DNA from 4 places in the Rhodoferax sp. LS1R11 genome. Region 1 is predicted to be linked to each of the others. Evidence: predicted binding sites of a transcription regulator. Region 1 holds the regulator's gene; each other region holds the start of a gene.
What was found. The regulator FNR, encoded in region 1, switches genes on or off when oxygen is low (the NO sensors DNR and NnrR bind a similar motif). The targets are predictions, from matches to a motif close to TTGATNNNNATCAA.
Positions count from the first base shown of each region.

Region 1 (3,297 bases):
GACACGCTCATCGTTACCTATGACAGCGAGCGTGGGGAGCCACGGGGCGCCCGGTCCCGCAAGGCGGACCCCACAACGCTGAACCTGGGTGCCTGCGTGGATTGCAGCCTGTGTGTGCAGGTGTGCCCGACCGGTATTGATATACGCAAGGGCTTGCAGTACGAATGCATTGGTTGCGGCGCGTGCGCGGATGTGTGCGATACCGTGATGGACAAAATGGGTTATGCGCGAGGTCTGGTCAAGTACACGACCGAAAACGCCATGAACCAGCACTGGACCAAGGCGCAAACCTGGCGCCATGTGTTTCGACCCCGGGTGTTGATCTACACGGCCATTCTGGCCACCATTGTGGTGGCCATGCTGGTCAGCCTGTCCATGCGCTCGCCCTTCAAGGTGGATGTGGTTCGTGACCGCGGCGTCATGGCGCGCATTGTGTCGGGCGGAAAGATTGAAAACGTGTACCGCCTCCAGGTCATGAACGCCACCGAGTCGGCCCAGCATTACAAGATTGCGGTCACCGGGTTGACAGGTTTGGCCGTGAATTCAGAAAGCATGGTGATGGTTGAGGCCACCCAGTCGCGCTGGATTGCGGTACGGGTTCAGGCGCCTTTTGATGCGGCTGCGCCCGGTTCTCATCCCATTCAGTTTGAAATTGATTCGGTGGATTCACCCGGGCACGTGTCTGAAAAGTCTGTCTTTCTGGTTCCTCAATAAGGATTGGTCATGAAAAAAAATACCATTGATGCAGGTGCACCCTGGTGGAAGTTCGGTCATGTGTGGCTGGTGGTGGCAGGCCCCGTCATTGTGGTGGTCGCAAGTTTCATCACCTTGTACCTGGCCATCACCCGGCCCGAGCAACTGGTATCGGAAGACTATTACCAAAAAGGCATTGAAATCAACAGGACGCTGGGTAAGGACGGGAATGCCGCCAGCCTGGCACCCGCGCTGCAGGCACGTAACCACGCTCAGACGGGTGTGGTACCCATGCCTGCGCCGCCAGCGGTCAAACCTTGAGCCCGATTACGGTTAACGCAGTTCTCAAAGGATTTTCTCCATGCGCTCACAACGATTGATGTGGATTGTTTGGCCGGCCTTCATGGTGGCCTGCATCCTGGAAGGTCTGGTGTTTGCGATGATTGATCCGCAAGATCTGCACTGGTTTGGTCAGCCCGTGGCACTGTCGCGGCAAGGGGTTTACACCGTGGCATTTTTTTTGTTCTGGGGTGTGGTCATGGTCTCTGGCGCCCTGACCACGCTGTTGTCGATGTCACCGTTTGAAGTCAACCGCTGTCCCATGCCCAACGAAGCGCGCCCGGATGCCTGTCCCAAGCAGGGTTCCTGCTGAACCCGCTTCTTGTATCGGTCTAATTGCAGGCCTTGGGGTTGACGATCTCTTTGAGCGCGTCGGTGTTGAGAATCTGCACATGGCGTTGTTTGACCTCGACAATGCCGTCGGCTACAAACTTGGAAAAAGTGCGGCTGACGGTCTCCAGCTTCAAGCCCAGGTAGCTGCCAATTTCTTCACGCGTCATGCGCAGAATCAGCTCTGATTGAGAAAAACCACGCGCATGCAGGCGCTGCACCAGGTTCAGCAAAAAGGTGGCCAAACGCTCCTCGGCCCGCATGCTGCCCAAGAGCAGCATGACGCCGTGTTCGCGCACGATTTCGCGGCTCATGATTTTGTGAACATGGCGCTGCAACGCGGAGACTTCCCGGGACAGTTCTTCAATCCGGTCGAACGGCATGACGCAGACTTCTGCATCTTCAAGGGCAACGGCATCGCAGGTATGGTGTTCATTGACGATGCCATCCAGACCAATAACTTCCCCCGCCATTTGAAAACCTGTGACCTGATCCCGGCCATCTTCTGAGGCAACACAGGTCTTGAAGAACCCGGTGCGGATGGCGTACAGATTGGCAAACTTTTCACCATTTCGAAACAGTGTGGTGCCGCGTTTGACCTTGCGCCGTGCCGCCACGATCACATCAATGCGGTCCAGTTCGTCCGAACTGAGGCCAATCGGCATGCACAGCTCCCTCAAGTTGCAGTTGGAGCAGGCGACTTTGATGGTTTCAGGATTCATGCGAATGATTTTGGCACCAAATGGCCTCCAGCCCTGATGTGTGTCAAAGATTAAGGCCCATGAATGCAGCAATTTTTGATTTGAATCAAGAATCCAATTGGGTGCTTGAGGCACATTCGTCAGCATTGTGAAGGACTCCCCATGACAGCCGTCGTTGCTGAACCTATTTCTGAAGACCTGTTGCGCCGGTTTGATGTGTCCGGGCCCCGCTATACGTCCTACCCGACGGCGGACCGCTTTGTGGAAGCGTTCGCCGCAGACGACTACACCCAGGCGTTGAAGCTGCGCCGATCAGGTGCGGCGGGCATGAGGACGCCTTTGTCCCTGTATGTCCACATCCCCTTTTGCGAATCGCTTTGCTACTACTGTGCCTGCAACAAGATCATCACCAAGCACCATGACCGCGCCACGTCTTATCTGCGTTATCTGAGTCGTGAGGTGGATCTGCACACCGCACAACTGGGTGTCGGGCAGACCATTACCCAACTGCATTTGGGGGGCGGAACACCGACCTTCTTGTCGGATGACGAACTGCGTGAACTCATGGGCATGCTGCGTCGCAACTTTACCTTTGCCTCGGGGGGCGAATATGCCATTGAGGTTGATCCGCGCACGATTGACGCCACCAGGCTCGATACGCTGGCGGAACTCGGCTTCAATCGGTTGAGTTTCGGTGTTCAGGACTTCGACCCGGCGGTGCAAAAAGCGGTACACCGGGTACAGCCGGTCGAGCAGGTTTTTGCCTTGGTGGAAGCGGCTCGCCAGCGCAACTTTGATTCCATCAATGTGGACCTGATCTACGGCTTGCCCCAGCAAAGCCCGGAGTCGTTTGACCGCACCCTGGCGCAAGTCATTGAGTTGCGGCCCGAGCGCATCGCGCTTTACGCCTATGCGCACTTGCCGGAGCGTTTCAAACCCCAGCGCAGGATTGCCACGGTTGAGTTGCCCAGCGGCGCAGCCAAGGTGGCGATGCTCGCGCGCTCGCTGGCCGCGTTCATGGGGGCAGGCTATGTGTATGTCGGCATGGACCACTTTGCGCTGCCCACCGATCCGTTGGCAATCGCCAAGCGGCAGGGGCGGCTGCATCGTAATTTTCAGGGGTACAGCACGCAGCCCGACTGCGATTTGATTGGTCTGGGCGTGTCCTCCATTGGTCGTATTGGGGCGACTTACAGCCAGAACGCCAAGACGCTGGAAGAGTATTACGACCACC
Region 1 is NZ_JBWMAW010000006.1:84,328-87,624, reverse strand. It holds gene ccoG (cytochrome c oxidase accessory protein CcoG) at 1-714, shown strand, start outside; gene AC097N_RS09470 (FixH family protein) at 724-1,014, shown strand; gene AC097N_RS09465 (hypothetical protein) at 1,055-1,345, shown strand; gene fnr (fumarate/nitrate reduction transcriptional regulator Fnr) at 1,365-2,084, opposite strand; gene hemN (oxygen-independent coproporphyrinogen III oxidase) at 2,226-3,297, shown strand, end outside.

Region 2 (3,297 bases), on a different contig from region 1:
AGTATGTGCTTGAACATGATGAAGACTCCTGGTTGCATCAGCCTTCAGTGTCGGAGTGAGCGCAACAAGAAACCTTGACCGAAATCAACCTACTCGTGATCTCCCTGAAAGCTGGCGGCGCGCAGGGTCACCACCAGCGTGTCACGATGGCCGCCCTCGGTGACAGGCTGAATGGGTGTGGACTCGTGAATCACGCGGCCATCGTCCAGCAACAGCACGGACCAGGGCTCGGTCAGCGTGAAGCGCTGGCCGTTAGGCCCGGCCGCATCAAACACACGCGTCTCGCCACCCTTGACCCCCGCGCGGTCCACCATGAACACGGCGACCAGGTCCACACCATCGCGGTGCGCGCCCTCGGGCGTCGGTCGCCCAATGCCATCGGTGGTGTCAATGCGAAACTGGTGCGCCTCTACAAACCAGGGCTTGGCGCCCTTGAGCCCCGAACACACATCACCCAGCCACAGCAGCAACTGGTTCCAGACGGGCTGCGCAATCATCTCCGGCTGCATAGGCTCAAACAGCCGCTGCATGCCGCCGTGCAGCGCGTTGTACTCCACTGGCTGCCAATGCGCGCGGTGCGGCACCTGGGTCACCTGTCCGTCTTGCACGATGAAGCAAGAATGCCGACGGCGCCGGTAGCGCCCGCCATCCTTCAGAAAAGCATCGGGAGGAAGGTCCGCCCACAGCGGCCGCAGCTGTTCCAGCTGATCAAGTGCGCAGCCGCTCAAAGCGCTGACGCTGGGCGCGTCCAGCACGCCAAAACCCTGCTGCTGCAAGACGGAGCCAAGCTCAGACGGCTTGGCGAGTGAAGGGGGGGAGAAGGAAGTGGTCATTGGTTTCGAGCTTACCAAACCGGGGAGGTCTGCAAGGGATGCGAGAGTTTGCATTTAGTCGGCTCTTTTGCAGCGCAAGCGGGCATTGCCGGCACGGTTTGTGTAGGGCCGATGACACCGGGGTGGATGGCTCCGCTCATGTCCCCCGGAGCGGGCTGCGCCCGATCCTCCTCCTTGACTTCGCTGCGCCATCCACCCCGGTGTCATCGACAACCAGCCATGTTGATGCGCAATGACTCAGCAGGTAATGAACGCCAGCAACGCTTGCAGGCTCAGGACGGCAAAATCTCATCAAAGACGTCAACACCAAACACAGAAAACGCTACAAATTCAATAGCTACTCTCGCACGTCCCACCTGGGCTACAGCCCGATTTTCCATAAATCAGGACGAAATCAGAAAAACCTGACCCTCCCTCTTCCATCAGCCAGCCGCCCGCCGATTCAAGAACTCCTGACCTTCGTCAAAGTAAAGCCCGCGCAATCTCCCTATGCTGGGCCCAACTTTTTCAGGAAACACGGCATGTCTACTCTTCTCTGGTCTGATTCGCTCGCACTTGGTTTACTGTTCATGGATGACACGCACCATGAGTTTGTGGACCTGCTGGCCACGGTGGTCAATGCGTCTGACACCGACGTGCTTCCCGCTTGGCAGGTACTGATTGACCACACCGTCGATCATTTCGGGATGGAAGACCAGTGGATGCAGAGCACCCGCTTCTCATCCAGCAACTGCCATTCGATACAGCACGGCGTCATTTTGCAAGTGATGCGCGAAGGCGCCGCACGCGGCCAGGCGGGCGAACTGGGCGTGGTGCGGCAAATGGCGCATGAGCTGGGCATCTGGTTTGCGCAGCATGCGCAGAGCATGGACGCCGCGCTGGCCCTGCACTTGCGCGGCGTGGGGTATGACCCAGTCACCGGCATGGTTCATGCGCCCCAAGCGCTGCCGCTTGAAGAAATTCATGGCTGCGGCGGCTCCACTTGCTCCAGCCACGCGAGTGAGCCGGTCCATGCGGTAGAGGCTGCACAAACGGCGCGTGCCGTGGCCTGACACTGTCACGCTGCCACTGTCACGTTGGGTACCACCACGCACTCGGCTTCGGGCTAGGATGCACCGGTTTTACATTCCGGAGTTTTTGATGTCCTCACTTGCCACCCTGACCAACCACCAGATTCGACTCGCAGCCCGCCCCGTGGGCCTGCCCACGCGCGCCAACTGGCAAAGCACCACCGAGCCGGTGGCCGAGCCGGGCGAAGGCGGCATCGTGCTCAAAACCCTGGCGCTTTCGCTCGACCCCGCCATGCGCGGCTGGATGAACGAGGGCAAGAGCTACATCCCGCCCGTGGCCATTGGCGAGGTGATGCGCGCAGGCGGTGTGGGTCAGGTGATTGCATCCCACAACCCGGCCTACGCCGTGGGCGACTATGTGAGTGCCAGCCTGGGCGTGCAGGAATACCTGACGCTGGCCCCGGCCGATTTCAAACGCAACGGGGTGGTCAAAATTGACTTGCGCGTGGGCACGTTGACCCAGTGGCTCAATGTGCTGGGCATGCCGGGCATGACGGGTTACTTTGGCCTGATGGACGTGGGCCAGCCCCAGCCGGGCGAGACCGTGGTGGTGTCTGGCGCGGCCGGTGCCGTGGGGCAAACCGTGGGCCAGATGGCCAAGATCAAGGGCTGCCGCGTGGTGGGCATCGCAGGCGGTGCCGCCAAGTGTGACTGGGTGGTCAAGGAGTTGGGCTTTGACGCCTGCATTGACTACAAGGCCGGCCCCGGCGCCGTGCGCGCAGGCCTCAAAGAGCATTGCCCCCAAGGGGTGGACATTTACTTTGACAACGTGGGCGGCGACATTCTGGACGACGTGCTGGCCAAGATCAACCGCAAGGCGCGCATCATCATCTGCGGTGCCATCAGCCAGTACAACAACACCACGGCCGTGCAAGGCCCCAAGAACTACCTGAGCCTGCTGGTGAACCGCGCCCGCATGGAAGGCATTGTGGTGTTTGACTACGCCGACCGCTACCCCCTGGCCGTGGCCGAGATGGCGGGCTACCTGAAAGATGGCCGGATGAAGAGCAAGGAAGATGTGGTTCAGGGGCTGGACACCTTCCCCGAGGCGCTCACCAAGCTCTTCACGGGCGAGAACTTTGGCAAGCTGGTGTTGCAGGTGGCGACGAGTTAAGCCATCTGAACGCTATCAAATTAATAGCTACATGTGCACGATCTACCTGGGCTAGCGGCCAGTTTTCTATAAATTCTGGCTGACTCAGTCCACCAGCGTGCTGTAAACCAGATCGCGGAACAGCATGCGGTAGTACTCACGCTGGTTGGGCGCCTGCAGCATCAGGCAGGCGAACATGTCTTCAGCCGGGTCCACAAAGAAGGTGGTGCCCGCCATGCCGCCCCAGAAATACGTGCCGACCGAGCCCGGCACGCTGTCCACGCCCAGGCTGCGGCGCACC
Region 2 is NZ_JBWMAW010000001.1:200,494-203,790, reverse strand. It holds gene AC097N_RS01005 (universal stress protein) at 1-17, opposite strand, end outside; gene AC097N_RS01000 (2OG-Fe dioxygenase family protein) at 90-833, opposite strand; gene AC097N_RS00995 (hemerythrin domain-containing protein) at 1,355-1,885, shown strand; gene AC097N_RS00990 (NADP-dependent oxidoreductase) at 1,974-3,017, shown strand; gene AC097N_RS00985 (serine hydrolase domain-containing protein) at 3,102-3,297, opposite strand, start outside.
Region 2: the regulator FNR is predicted to act here: its motif matches at 1,286-1,299, upstream of AC097N_RS00995 (hemerythrin domain-containing protein).

Region 3 (3,297 bases), on a different contig from region 1:
GTCACATCCTGTTTGCGGTAACGCAAGGCGTCGACGTTGTCGCGCTGCGCAATCGCGCGGAAACCACCCTGCTGGACGTGCGCTGCCATGACGGCAAAAACCTGGAGGACGCGTTCTCCAAGGCGGCGGGCACGCTCTCCAATTGCCCCAGCGGGGCTGAAGGCGGCGACCTGGGTTGGCTCAGCACGTCGGATTGCGCACCGGAGTTTGCAAAGGAGCTTTTCGGGCATGCGGAAGTGGGCGTCCTGCCCCGCCTGGTGCACAGCCGTTTTGGGCTGCATGTGGTGGAGGTGCTGGCGCGTGAGCCCGGCGTTGATCAGCCATTTGAATCGGTGCGCGGCGCAGTCGCCATGTCGTTGCGGCAAAAGACCTACGTCACGGCGCTGCGTCAATACCTCGGGCTTCTGGCGGGTCAAGCCGTGGTTGAGGGCGTGGACCTGGAAGCCACAGAGACGCCGCTCGTTCAGTGAGCGAACACACCGTTTGAGAGCACACCCATGCCTGATGAACTGTTAACTCGCCTGCGCCGGTTTCACGACCATACGTTTCCGGGCGTTCAAGAGCAGTTTCAGAACCTGGTGAAAGACGGACAACATCCGACCATCCTGTTCATTGGCTGCTCTGACTCGCGGGTGGTGCCGTACCTGCTTACCGGCGCCGGGCCGGGAGAGCTGTTTCTGGTGCGCAACGTGGGGGCCTTCGTGCCCCCCTACGACGGCTCTGCCGGCTACCACGGTACCTCAGCCGCAATTGAATTCGCCGTGTTGAACCTTCAGGTGTCACGCATTGTGGTGTGCGGCCACAGCCACTGCGGTGGCATCCGCGCACTGTATGAAGAGATCGATCCCCAGGCCAAAAATCTCGCGGCGTGGCTGGAGCTGGGGCGTGAGGCGGCCCTGCCGGTGCAAGTGACCCAGGAGGCGCTGCGCCGAACCGAACAACGCGCCGTGGTGCTGCAGCTCGAGCGGCTCATGGGCTACCCCATGGTGAGAAAACAGGTCGAGGCCGGCAAACTGGCCCTGCATGGCTGGCACTACGTGATTGAAGACGGAGAGGTTCACGTGTTTGATGTGAAGAGCGGTGAATTTGTGCCGGCCTCCACAGCCGACCACAGCGGAACGGGGCCTTATCACGCGTTCGAAGACGCGCTCTCAAGCCCTGTGTTCAACGAGATCGATGACAGTTATGCGAGCTCCACCGGCTGACCCGCACGATCAAACGGAATGAAGTTGCCCAAGGTTCCGGCCTTGATGGCTTCAACCATTTTCTGTAACGGCTTCTCAGCCGCTTCGCTGCTGGGCGAGAGGCCATCTTGACCGGACAGGGTCGACGCGAAAACAATGCTCCAGGCATTGCCAAACTGGGTTGATTCCTGCACCAGGTTGGCAAACGACTGCAACTCTTCGGGCGTCTTGTCCACACACATCACGGGCACCAAGGCACCGCCATGCCCGGCCAAAAAATCCGCTTTCTGCGCGGCCGTGCTGTCTGGCGGCAACTCGGCATTGGCAAATACAAAAAGCAGGCGTTGTGGCTCGGGCTGCTGCTTGGCGGCTTGCAACAAATCATCAAAACTGGAAATATTCATGGATTGGACTAGTATTGAAAAATTGGTATTGAAGGAGAACAGGCGTGCAGTATCCACCCGATTCAACTGTTCGGGACAAGATTGTTCAAGGTCAATGGCTTGAGCTTGGCACCGCCCTAACATCACGCAGCTTTTGAGAAAAACCATGTCACAAAAAACACCTGAACTCGCCCCATCCCGCCTCGCGCTGGCACCGCAACCAATCAGCGAGGAAGTGCTTCTTGAGAAGTACAGCAAAGGCACCGAGAAAACAATACTCGATGTCAACCAGCGCGTCGCGCGCGCCCTGGCTGAAGTGGAATCACCCGAACACCAGAAACAGTGGGAAGCCAAATTTTTGCAAGCCTTGCAAAACGGCTTCCTGCCTGCGGGGCGCATTCAATCTGCCGCGGGCACGGACCTGGCCGCCACGCTGATCAACTGTTTTGTACAGCCCGTGGGCGACTCCATCGCCCATGTTGAAGACGGTCACCCGGGCATCTACACCGCCCTGACCGAAGCTGCTGAGACCATGCGCCGGGGTGGTGGTGTGGGGTATGACTTCTCGCGCATTCGTCCGCGTGGCGCGTGGGTGGGCAGCACCCAAAGCAGTGCATCCGGACCCGTGAGCTACATGCGCGTGTTTGACCGATCCTGCGAGACGGTGGAGTCCGCGGGGGCACGGCGTGGCGCGCAAATGGGCGTCTTGCGTTGTGACCATCCGGACATCGAAGAATTCATTCATGCCAAAGATTCTGGCGACCTGAAGAACTTCAACATCTCCGTGGGCATTACCGACGCCTTCATGCTGGCGGTCCAACAAGACGGTGACTTTGCACTGCTGCACCGGGCCGAACCAGGCGTGACCCAGAAAGCCGCGGGCGCCTACCAGGACAAGGACACCGGGCTTTGGGTGTATCGCAAGCTGCAGGCACGCACCCTGTGGGATCAGATCATGCGGTCCACCTACGACCATGCGGAACCAGGTGTCTTGTTTCTGGACCACATCAACCGGGACAACAACCTCTCCTACTGCGAAACCATTGCCGGTACCAACCCTTGCGGTGAGCAGCCACTCCCCCCTTACGGCTGCTGCTGCCTGGGCTCGATCGACCTCACCCGCTACATCGATGCACCGTTCGAGGCCAAGGCCACCTTCAACCGCGCAGCATTTTCCGAGGTCGTGCGCGTGGCCACCCGCATGCTGGACAACGTGCTGGACGTGACCGTGTGGCCACTGCCGCAGCAACAGGAAGAAGCCCGCAACAAACGCCGCGTGGGTCTGGGCTTTACCGGGCTGGGCGACGCCCTGATCATGCTCAACCTGCGCTACGACACGCAAACAGCGCGCGACATGGCCAGAGCCATTTCAGAGTTGATGCGCGACACCGCCTATGACGCCTCGGTTGAACTGGCGCGCGAGCGCGGTGCGTTCCCACTGTTCAATGCCGACCTGTACCTCAGCGGCCAGACCTTTGCCTCGCGCCTGCCCGCCGCACTGAAAGACCGCATTCGTGCCAGCGGCCTGCGCAATTCGCACCTGCTGTCCATCGCACCGACGGGCACCATCAGCCTCGCGTTTGCGGACAACGCCAGCAACGGCATTGAGCCTGCCTTCAGCTGGACCTACACCCGCAAGAAACGCATGCCGGACGGTGGCTTCAAGGAATATGCGGTGGAAGACCACGCCTGGCGTCTGTACCGCCACCTGTTCGGTGAGCATGCCGCGC
Region 3 is NZ_JBWMAW010000001.1:206,897-210,193, reverse strand. It holds gene AC097N_RS01030 (peptidylprolyl isomerase) at 1-470, shown strand, start outside; gene AC097N_RS01025 (carbonic anhydrase) at 498-1,205, shown strand; gene AC097N_RS01020 (ribonucleotide reductase subunit alpha) at 1,184-1,588, opposite strand; gene AC097N_RS01015 (adenosylcobalamin-dependent ribonucleoside-diphosphate reductase) at 1,734-3,297, shown strand, end outside.
Region 3: the regulator FNR is predicted to act here: its motif matches at 1,670-1,683, upstream of AC097N_RS01020 (ribonucleotide reductase subunit alpha).

Region 4 (3,297 bases), on a different contig from region 1:
AGTCACTTGCCGGTGGTCCGCCGTCCTCGCGTGGCCTTGTTTTCGACGGGTGATGAGCTGATGATGCCGGGCGCGGTGGCGCCTGAGCAGATGAAACCCGGTTCGATTTACAACTCGAACCGTTTCTTTTTACGGGCTTTGTTGGTGCGCCTGGGCTGCGAGGTGACCGACCTGGGCATCGTGCCGGACCGGTTGGATGCGACCGTCGATGCGCTCAAGAACGCGGCGCAAAGTCATGACCTGATTCTGACCAGCGGCGGTGTGTCGGTGGGAGAAGAAGACCACATCAAGCCCGCCGTGCAGGCCCTGGGTGCGTTGAACCTGTGGCAGATTGCCATCAAACCCGGCAAACCGTTTGCCTATGGCCGGGTCGATCAAACCCATTTCATCGGGCTGCCGGGCAACCCGGTGTCCAGCTTCATCACCTTCCTCTTGTTGGTGCGGCCTTTTCTGCTCAAGCTGCAAGGTGTTTCGCAGGTTGCTATTAATTCAGTAGCTACTCCCGCACATTTCACCTGGGCTAGAGCCGATAAACGTCGTGAATTCCTGCGGGTCAGACGCAATGCCGCCGGTGGTCTTGATCTGTTCCCCAACCAAAGCTCTGGTGTGTTGACGTCAGCCGTGTGGGGCGATGGTGTGGTGGACAATCCGTCCGGCCAAACCATTGCGCATGGCGATCTGGTTCGCTTTATTCCCTTTTCGGAGATGCTGGGATGAACGTCACAGTCAAATACTTTGCCTCCATCCGCGAGGCCGTGGGGGTGTCCAGTGAGCGGCGCGCCACCACGGCCGCGAACCTGACCGCGTTGCGGGACGAGTTGATCGCCCTGGGGGGCGTGTATGCCGAGAGCCTGGCGCGGGGGCGCGCGGTGCGCATGGCCCTCAATCAGGTCATGAGCGACGAGTCGGCCGCCCTGGTGGAGGGCGCTGAAGTTGCTTTTTTCCCGCCAGTCACAGGCGGCTGAGTCTCCCATGATTGACACCAAAGCACCTGCGGTCCGGGTAGTGATTCAAACCGGTGACTTTGATCTTGGCACCGAGATTGCCGCCTTGCGCGCCCATGACCCCCACGTGGGCGCCGTGTGCAGTTTTGTCGGCACGGTGCGTGACCGCACGGCGGGCACACCAGGCAGCATCAGCAGCATGGAGCTGGAGCATTACCCCGGCATGACCGAGAAATCCATCGAGGCCATGATTGACGAGGCGCTCCAGCGCTTTGATATTTTTGGCGCCCGGGTCATCCATCGCATTGGTGTGTTGCAGCCGCTGGACCAGATCGTCATGGTGGCGGTGACCTCGGCGCACCGGGGTGAGAGTTTTCAGGCCTGCGAATTCTTGATGGACTACCTCAAGACCCAAGCCCCGTTCTGGAAAAAAGAACAGATGCCCGACGGCGCCCGCTGGGTCGATGCGCGCGTGACGGATGACGCCGCGCTTGCCAAATGGGGCATCAAAGCCCGCAACGGCTGAAGGCGCCGGCAGGTTCCAACCTGCGCTTTTCTTGACTTTTATCAACAGATTGGCGCGGGCCACGGCCTTGAAAACCTGCTGCAAGCCTCAAGCTGCAGGTTAATTCAAAGGGACCGACATGCGAATCGAAAAACTCACCACCAAATTTCAGGAAGCCTTGGGCGAAGCCCAAACGCTGGCGCTGGGCAATGACCACGCCTACATCGAACCCGCCCATGTGCTGGTGGCGATGCTGCGCCAGGACGATGGTCCCAAAGCCCTGTTGCAGCGCGCCGGGGTGAACGTGGCGGGACTGCTGGCCGCTGCCGAGACCGCCATGAAGAAACTGCCCCAGGTGCAGGGCCATGAGCAGGTGCAGGTGGGCCGCGACATGGTCACGCTGCTGCAGGCCGCCGAGAAGGAGTCCATCAAACGCGGTGACCAGTTTGTGGCGGGCGAGTTGTTCCTGCTGGCGTTGACCGACAGCAAGCAGGACATCGGGCGTATCGTCAAGGAAAACGGCCTGACCCGCAAGTCGCTGGAAAGCGCGATTGATGCCGTACGTGGAGGACAAAACGTGGACAGTGCCGATGCCGAAGACCAGCGCGAATCGCTCAAAAAATACTGTATTGACCTGACCGAGCGCGCCCGCATGGGCAAGCTGGACCCCGTGATCGGGCGGGACGATGAAATTCGTCGTGCCATTCAGGTACTGCAGCGCCGCACCAAGAACAACCCCGTGCTCATTGGCGAGCCCGGCGTGGGCAAGACCGCCATTGTGGAAGGCTTGGCCCAGCGCATCGTGGCTGGCGAGGTGCCGGACTCACTCAAGGGCAAGCGTGTCTTGTCATTGGACATGGCAGCGCTGCTGGCGGGTGCCAAGTTTCGTGGTGAGTTTGAAGAGCGCCTGAAAAACGTGCTCAAGGACTTGGCCAAGGACGAAGGCCAGACCATTGTGTTCATTGACGAACTGCACACCATGGTGGGCGCTGGCAAGGCTGAAGGCGCGATGGACGCCGGCAATATGCTCAAACCCGCGCTGGCTCGCGGTGAGTTGCACTGTGTGGGCGCCACCACGCTGGATGAGTACCGCAAGTACATCGAAAAAGACGCCGCGCTGGAGCGCCGCTTCCAGAAAATTCTGGTGGGTGAGCCCACCGTGGAAGCCACCATCGCCATTTTGCGTGGCTTGAAAGAGCGTTACGAGTTGCACCACGGCGTGAACATCACCGACCCGGCCATCGTGGCGGCCGCCGAGCTCAGCCACCGCTACATCACCGACCGGTTCCTGCCGGACAAGGCGATTGACCTGATTGATGAGGCGGCGTCCAAGATCAAGATCGAGATGGACTCCAAACCCGAGGTGATGGACAAGCTGGACCGTCGTTTGATTCAACTGCAGATCGAGCGCGAAGCCGTCAAGAAGGAAAAGGACGAGGCGTCGCAAAAACGCTTCGAGCTGATCAATGAAGAAATCGGCACGCTGCAAAAAGAGATTGCCGATTACGACGAAATCTGGAAAACCGAAAAAGCCAGTGCGCAGGGCAGCGCCCAGGTGCGTGAAGACATTGACAAGCTCAAGTTCCAGATCGAAGAGCTGACCCGCAAGGGCGACTTCAACAAGGTGGCCGAGCTGCAATACGGCAAGCTGCCCGAACTGGAAAAGCGCCTGCAGGAAGTGCAGGCCAAAGAAGCAACACGGGGCGAGGGCGCACCTGCGCGCCTGCTGCGCACCCAGGTGGGCGCGGAAGAGATCGCTGAAGTGGTGAGTCGCGCCACCGGCATTCCCGTGAGCAAGATGATGCAGGGCGAGCGTGACAAGTTGCTGCAGATGGAAGACAAGCTGCA
Region 4 is NZ_JBWMAW010000004.1:8,882-12,178, reverse strand. It holds gene AC097N_RS06660 (molybdopterin molybdotransferase MoeA) at 1-717, shown strand, start outside; gene AC097N_RS06655 (MoaD/ThiS family protein) at 714-965, shown strand; gene AC097N_RS06650 (molybdenum cofactor biosynthesis protein MoaE) at 973-1,470, shown strand; gene clpB (ATP-dependent chaperone ClpB) at 1,589-3,297, shown strand, end outside.
Region 4: the regulator FNR is predicted to act here: its motif matches at 1,502-1,515, upstream of clpB (ATP-dependent chaperone ClpB).